2 regions of the Neorhizobium tomejilense genome follow, and region 1 is predicted to be linked to the other one. Evidence: predicted binding sites of a transcription regulator. Region 1 holds the regulator's gene; the other holds the start of a gene.

The links. The regulator LexA, encoded in region 1, represses DNA repair genes until DNA is damaged. The targets are predictions, from matches to a motif close to TGTTCNNNNTGTGTTCNG.
Region 2: ACSQ3G_RS22610 (YifB family Mg chelatase-like AAA ATPase) is a predicted target of LexA. The motif match lies at 1,583-1,600, and genes of this name have one in related genera.

The regions. Positions count from the first base shown of each region.
Region 1 is NZ_CAXUSO020000001.1:1,421,239-1,425,178, forward strand. It holds gene ACSQ3G_RS07350 (ComEC/Rec2 family competence protein) at 1-1,741, shown strand, start outside; gene lexA (transcriptional repressor LexA) at 1,722-2,441, opposite strand; gene ACSQ3G_RS07360 (VOC family protein) at 2,642-3,514, shown strand; gene kdsA (3-deoxy-8-phosphooctulonate synthase) at 3,519-3,940, shown strand, end outside.
Region 2 is NZ_CAXUSO020000001.1:4,576,753-4,580,692, forward strand. It holds gene ACSQ3G_RS22600 (cupin domain-containing protein) at 1-472, shown strand, start outside; gene gshB (glutathione synthase) at 548-1,498, shown strand; gene ACSQ3G_RS22610 (YifB family Mg chelatase-like AAA ATPase) at 1,694-3,229, shown strand; gene cysK (cysteine synthase A) at 3,329-3,940, opposite strand, start outside.

The DNA of each region.
Region 1 (3,940 bases):
TGGATTTTTCTATGGAGCGCCGAAAAAGCAGGCTGCTCCCCCTTCAACCCGGAGCTGGATTGCGAACGTCGAAACCCAGCTTTTCGATCTGCGCAGCGCGATCGCAACCCGTATCCGGGAGACCGTGCCCGGAGATCCCGGCGCCTTTGCCGCGGCGATCGTCACCGACGAGCGCCGGGCGATTTCCGAAGACACCACCGAGGCGCTGCGCCTGTCGGGCCTCGCCCATATCGTCGCCATTTCCGGGCTCAACATGGCGCTCGCAGCCGGCATCTTCTTTGTCGGCGCGCGCACCGTGCTTTCCGTCTTCACGGGCTTCGCCCAGGCCTATCCGGTCAAGAAGATCGCCGCACTCGGCGCGCTGATGATGGCGACGGCCTATTACCTGATCTCCGGTTTCGGCGTTTCCGCCGAGCGGGCCTATATCATGATGGCGATCATGCTGGTCGCGGTGCTTTTCGATCGGCCATCGATCAGCCTGCGCAATGTCGCGCTGTCCGCCCTGGTCATCATCGCCATGTCGCCCTCGGAAATACTGGGGCCGAGCTTCCAGATGTCGTTTGCCGCCACCGCCGCCCTGGTCGCCGGCTACGCACTCTGGAAACACAGGGCGAAGCGCCGCGATCCCGAACCTCTGCCATTCCGTCGCCCTATGGTGACTCCGGTGCTGGCATCCTGGAATTTCGCGGCCGGCATCTTCGTGACCTCGCTGATCGGCGGCATCTCGACCGCCATGTTCTCGGTCGAGCATTTCCACCGTATCGCCACCTACGGCCTTGTCGCCAACCTCGCCGCCATGCCGATCATCTCCTTCGTGGTCATGCCGGCAGGGCTGGCCGGCATGCTGCTGATGCCGTTCGGCCTCGATGCGCCCTTCATGAAGCTCATGGGCCTCGGCCTGGGGTGGGTGATTGCAATTGCCAAACACGTCGCCGCCTGGGGCGGCGATGTCGGCATAGGGCGACAACATCCCTGGTTCCTCGCCGTCTCGACGGCAGGTTTCCTGCTGTTGACGCTCATGAGGACGAGACTGAGACTGATAGGCCTGCCGCTGATGGTGACCGCTCTGCTGCTTTCCTGGCATGAGCGGTCGATGCCCCTGCCGGATATCCTGATCTCGGAAGACGGGACGATGGTCGCATTTGTAGACGGGAAAGGGGTCGCCACCAATCGCGCCCGCCCGCCCGACTTCGTCTACGGCCAATGGAAGAGGGCGCTTCTGCTCGGTGATCCCACCAAGCCTGAAATGTCGCCATCCAGGGACAAGCCGCCCGACGACAGGCCACCCGGCGCGAAAACCAACGAGCGCCGCGAATTGACCCCGCAGCAACTGGAAACGGCAAAGTCGAGGATAAAACAGGCGCCTGCCGGCCGCTTCACCTGCGAGCCGACGGCCTGGTGTGCGGCAAGCACCGGCAAGGGCATCGTTATCGCTGTCGAGGACGGCCGTTATGCGGGTGCCGCCTGCGACGCCGCCAGTCTTGTCATTGCGCCGCGCGCCCGCTTCGACCAATGCCGGTCCGGCGCCCTGATGATCAATGGTGCCATGCTTCGCAAGGCGGGTGCGCTGGAGATTTCCCTCAACGGCGCGACCGACATTCGGCGCTGGCAGATCCGTGCCGCCATGGCGGGCGCAGACCGTCCCTGGAGCAGGCACCGCCACTATGATTGGCGAAGCCAGGGTTTCGATGGGTCATTGCCGGAACCGCTCCGGCAGATGATCAGTGATACCGGCGGATGAGGCCGACGAGCTTGCCCTGGATCTTCACCCGGTCCGGCCCAAAGATGCGGGTCTCGTAGGCTGGGTTGGCGGCTTCGAGGGCGATGGAGGCACCGCGGCGGCGGAAGCGTTTCAGCGTCGCTTCCTCGTCGTCCACCAGCGCCACGACGATATCGCCCGGATTGGCCGTATTGCTGTTGCGGATGATCACGGTATCGCCGTCGAGAATGCCGGCCTCGATCATCGAATCGCCCTTGACCTCGAGCGCATAATGTTCGCCGGAACCGAGCATCTCGGCCGGCACGGCGATGTCATGCGTGTTGTTCTGGATCGCCGAGATCGGCACGCCGGCAGCGATGCGGCCCATGACCGGAACTGTCGTGGCGTTCGGCGAATCGTCGTTGGCGGCGGGTTTCTGAGGCGCCGCGACCGGCTGCGGTTTGCCGAGGCTGCCCTCGATGACGCTCGGCGAAAAACCGCGCCGTGGCTGCATGCTCGGTGAGTAGGCTTCCGGCAGCTTGATGACTTCGAGCGCCCGGGCCCGGTTCGGCAGGCGGCGGATGAAGCCGCGCTCCTCGAGCGCGGTGATCAGGCGGTGGATGCCTGACTTGGACGCGAGGTCGAGAGCATCCTTCATTTCATCGAATGACGGCGGGATGCCGGATTCCTTCATGCGTTCGTGAATGAACAGAAGCAATTCCTGTTGTTTGCGCGTGAGCATCTTTTGGCACCCTCAGAGTCGGAAACAAATCCAGAACGGACACTATATGTTCCATATGTGTTCTGCAAGTCCCTAAATTTCTGTGAAGTATGATGATTTTTTCTTCATAGATGCGTGCCAGATATCTCGAGCCACACCACTTGCGCGGCGCGAGCCCGCTGCCAAAGTAGCTTTGCGATTCCAATTCCGGGGGCCCTCGCGTGAACGCAAGACCAATCGATCATCTCGTGCTGCCGGTGGCGGGACTTACCGCTGCGCGTTCCCGGCTCACGAAGCTTGGTTTTACAGTTGCGCCCGATGCTTTTCATCCTTTCGGCACAGCCAATGCTTGTGTGTTCTTCTCGGATGGCAGCTACCTGGAGCCGCTGGCTCTTGCCAATCGCCGTCATGCAAGCGCGGCCGCCAAACGCGGCAACGTTTTTACCGCACGCGATCTGGCCTTCCGCAAGGCACGCGACAGGCAGGGTTTTTCCGCTCTCGTTGTGGCGACCCGTGACGCGATGGCCGATCACGCGCGTTTCAAGATGCGTGGCGTTTCGGCAGGCGACGTGCTGGAATTCTCCCGCGGGATGACCTTGGCCGACGGTTCCGAAACCCAGGCGAGCTTCCGGCTGGCTTTTGCGGGTGATGACCGGGCGCCCGACTTCCTGATGTTTTCCTGCCAGCGGATCAATCCCCTGCCGGCCGATCGCGGCGAACTGGAGCACCATTCCAATGCGGTCATGGGGCTGAGCAAGATCATTCTGTCGGCATCGGCGCCCTCCGATTTCGCACCCCTGGCCGAGCAGGTGCTGATGACGAAGGCCAAGCCGGAGGCTGTTTCGCTCGAGCTTGCCGCGGCCAATGCCCGCATTCGCATCCTGCAGGATCACGAACTCGAGGCGGAATTCGCCCTGCCGTCGACGCCGGGTGCCGAGGGGCTGCGCGGCCGGGTGATCATCTTCAAGACGGCCGATCTTGCCGTGACAGAGATCACCCTTGCTGCTAATGACGTCGCATTCGTCCGCCGGGAGGGCCGTGTTCTCGTCTCGGCGGCGCCCGGCCAGGGTGTTTTGTTCGGCTTCGAGGAATAGGTTCATGGAAGTTACCGCAAATTCCAGCGTCTCCGTCGGCGAGGGAGACGGCAAGGTGGTTTTCGCGCAGGACGCAAAACTGTCGCTGATCGCCGGCCCATGCCAGATGGAAAGCCGCGACCACGCCTTCATGATGGCAGGCGCGCTCAAGGAACTCTGTGCCAAGCTCGGTATCGGCCTCGTCTACAAGTCTTCCTACGACAAGGCCAACCGCACGTCGATTTCCGGCAAGCGCGGCATCGGGCTCGAAACCGCCATGGAAATCTTTGCCGACCTCAAAAAGGAGTTCGGCTTTCCGGTCCTGACCGACATTCACACGGAAGAGCAATGCGCCGTCGTTGCCGAGACGGTCGACATCCTGCAGATACCGGCTTTCCTCTCCCGCCAGACGGACCTGCTTGTCGCAGCCGCCAAGACCGGCCGCGT
Region 2 (3,940 bases), 3.2 Mb from region 1:
GGCAATTGCATTTCGGTCCAAATCCTACGCACCTGAGAAGCCGAAGGTGAAGCCGTTTGTCGGCGCCTGTCCGCATTCTCTCGAAATGAAGCCGATGCCGATCGAGCCCACCTGGGTCATCGCCGGCGATCCGCAGGCGCGCGCCGGTTCTCATTCCACCGCCGAGGACGATTGCGCCACGACCGGTGTATGGGAATGCACGGCGGGCGAGTTCCGCTGGTACTTCCACTGGGACGAAACGGTGGTGATCCTTGAGGGCGAAGTGCATGTGACTGCCGAAGACGGCACGCAGCGCGTTCTCCAGGCGGGCGATGTCGCCTATTTCAAGGGACGGACCTGGGCCACCTGGCGCATCGACAAATATCTGAAGAAGGTCGCCTTCATCCGCCGGCCTTTCCCGAAGCCGATCGCCATGCTTTTCCGCCTGCGCAACATGTTGCGGGCAAAGACGCAGGTCGGCATCTCCGCGTGATATCGGCCCGATTGCAGTTGCCTTTGACGGCCCGCCATCCTACATCAGGCGGGCCAATCCTAGGGGGCTGAAGTCATGGCGAAAATCCGCAAGGTCGCGTTCCAGATGGACCATATTTCCGGCATCAGCATTGCCGGCGATTCCACCTTCGCCATGGCGCTCGAAGCGCAGGCGCGTGGCTTCGAGCTGTTTCACTACACTCCCGACCGCCTGACCATGCGTGACGGCAAGATCTTCGCCGCTGTCGAACCGCTGCAGGTGCGCGACGTCAAGGGCGATCATTTCACGCTCGGCGACAAGGAGCGCGTCGATCTGTCGGCGATGGGCGTCGTCCATCTGCGCCAGGATCCGCCCTTCGACATGGGCTATATCACCTCGACGCATCTGCTCGAGCGCATCCACCCGAAAACGCTTGTCGTCAACGACCCCGCCTGGGTGCGGAACTCGCCGGAGAAGATTTTCGTCACCGAATTCGCCGATCTGATGCCGGCAACGCTGATCAGCCGCGATCCGGGCGAAATCGCCCGTTTCCGGGAAGAGATGGGCGATATCATCCTGAAGCCGCTCTACGGCAATGGCGGCGCCGGGGTTTTCCATTCCGCCCGCGACGACCGCAATTTCACGTCGCTGCTCGAAATGTTCGGCCAGATGTATCGCGGAGAGCCCTATATCGCCCAGGCCTATCTGCCGGCCGTGCGCAAGGGCGACAAGCGCATCCTGCTGGTGGACGGCGAGCCGGTCGGCGCGATCAACCGGGTTCCCGCCGAACACGACAGCCGCTCCAACATGCATGTCGGCGGCCGCGCCGAGGCGACCGAGATCACGCCGCGCGAGAAGGAAATCTGCTCCCGCATCGGACCCGCCCTGCGCGAGCGCGGCTTCATCTTCGTCGGCATCGATGTCATCGGCGATTACATGACCGAGATCAACGTCACATCCCCGACGGGCATCCGCGAAGTCAAGAAGTTCGGCGGCGCCGACGTCGCAGGCCTCCTTTGGGACGCAATCGAGGCAAAATGCGCCTGATGAAGGCAAGGCGTTTCGGATACGGATCGCCTTTGTTCTCACGATACAACCGCCAGCAACCCATTTGCAGCGGATGCGTGAAATTGTTCGGTTAATGTTCTTGTTTCATTCTGATTTCTATGCCAGATTGCAATTCCTGGCACGGAAAGCGTGTATCGCTGGCGTCCCGGACATGAAGTTAGGGGCGGGGTGGATATGGTTTCGCGCGTCAGCACAGTCGCATTCCAGGGCATAGAAGGCGTTCCGGTCGACGTTCAGGTCATGGTCGGGCCGGGCAAGATCAACATGCATATCGTCGGCCTGCCGGACAAGGCGGTGGCCGAGAGCCGCGAGCGGGTGCAGGCGGCATTGCACGCCTCCGGTCTTGCCATGCCGCCGAAGAAGATCACCGTCAATCTGGCGCCGGCCGACCTTCCGAAAGAAGGTTCTCATTTCGACCTGCCGATCGCACTGGCACTGATGGCGGCGCTGGGCGCCGTTCCCGGCGATGCACTCACCGGTTATGTGGTGCTTGGGGAACTGAACCTCGACGGCACGCTTGCGCCGGTGGCCGGCGCACTTCCGGCGGCAATCGCCGCCAACGCTTTGGGAAAGGGGCTGATCTGCCCGGCCGACAGCGGCGCGGAAGCCGCCTGGGCAGGGGCCGAGATCGATATCGTCGCACCACGAAGCCTGATCGCGCTCGCAAACCATTTCCGCGGCACCCAGGTCATCTCCCGGCCGCAGCCGGCAATTCGCGCCTTGCCTGCCAATTTGCCCGATCTCGTCGACATCAAAGGCCAGGAATCGGCCAAGCGCGCACTGGAAGTCGCCGCCGCCGGTGGACATAATCTTTTGATGGTCGGCCCTCCCGGCTCCGGCAAATCCATGCTTGCCGCCCGGCTACCGTCCATCCTGCCGCCGCTTTCAGCCGCCGAACTGCTGGAAGTTTCGATGATCCATTCGATCGCCGGCCAGCTTTCGGGCGGCAAGCTCTCCGACCGCCGGCCTTACCGCACGCCGCATCATTCGGCCACCATGGCAGCGCTGGTGGGCGGCGGCCTGCGCGCAAGGCCGGGGGAGGCATCGCTTGCCCATCATGGCGTGCTGTTCCTCGACGAATTCCCGGAATTCTCGCCACAGGCGCTGGACGCGCTCCGTCAGCCGCTGGAGACCGGCGAGTGCATTATCGCCCGCGCCAATCATCGGGTTTCCTATCCCGCCAGCATCCAACTGGTTGCCGCCATGAACCCCTGCCGCTGCGGCATGGCGGGCGAACCCGGCCATACCTGCGCACGCGGGCCAAAATGCATGTCGGACTACCAGGGGCGGATTTCTGGGCCGCTGATGGACCGTATCGATATCCGTATCGACGTGCCGGCAGTCTCGGCCGCCGATCTCATTCGCCCGAGGCCGGCGGAAAGCAGCGCGGATGTCGCCAGGCGCGTGGCGGCTGCGCGTGACAGACAGCGGGAGCGGTTCGAACAGGCCGGTTATCCGCGCGTGCTCACCAATGCCCGCTGCTCGACGGCCCTGATCGAGAAGATCGCCGAACCCGATCCCGGCGGTCTCCAGCTGCTCAGGGATGCGGCCGAAAAGCTCAAGTTCTCGGCCCGCGGATACCATCGGATATTGAAAGTCGCCCGCACGCTCGCCGATCTCGACGGCAAGGACACGGTCGGCCGCATTCATCTCGCCGAGGCCATTTCCTATCGCATGGTCGGCGAGCGGCTGGCGACGGCCGCGGCGTGAAGGAAGTGAGCAGTGATTGTGAGTAGTGGATGGAGCTTTCGGCAGCTGTATGCCGCCGGCTTTGCCCGACACTACCCACTACCCACTACCCACTACCCATTAATTCCCCAACCCTTCAAACAGCGCCGTCGACAGATAGCGCTCTGCGAAGGAAGGGATGATGACGACGATGGTCTTGCCGGCATTTTCCGCGCGGCTGCCGACTTCGATGGCGGCCTGCAGCGCCGCACCGGAGGAGATGCCAACCGGTACGCCTTCGAGCCTGGCCACCAGGCGGGCCATTTCCATGGCCTCACCGCTGTTGACGGTGATGATCTCGTCATAGATGTGCGTGTCCAGGATTTTCGGAGCGAAACCTGCACCAATGCCCTGGATCTTGTGCGGCCCGGGCTGTCCGCCGGAGAGGACAGGTGATTCTTCCGGTTCGACGGCAATGATCTTGAGTGCCGGGTTGCGCTCCTTCAGCACCTGGCCGGCACCGGTGATCGTGCCGCCGGTGCCGATGCCGGAGACGAAGATGTCGATCTTGCCATCGGTATCGTTCCAGATTTCCTCGGCCGTCGTCTTGCGATGAATTTCGGGGTTGGCCGGATTTTCGAACTGCTGCGGGATGATTGCATCCGGAAGCGAAGCGGCGAGTTCTTCCGCCTTGGCGATCGCACCCTTCATGCCTTTCGGACCTTCGGTCAGCACCAGTTCGGCGCCGAGCAG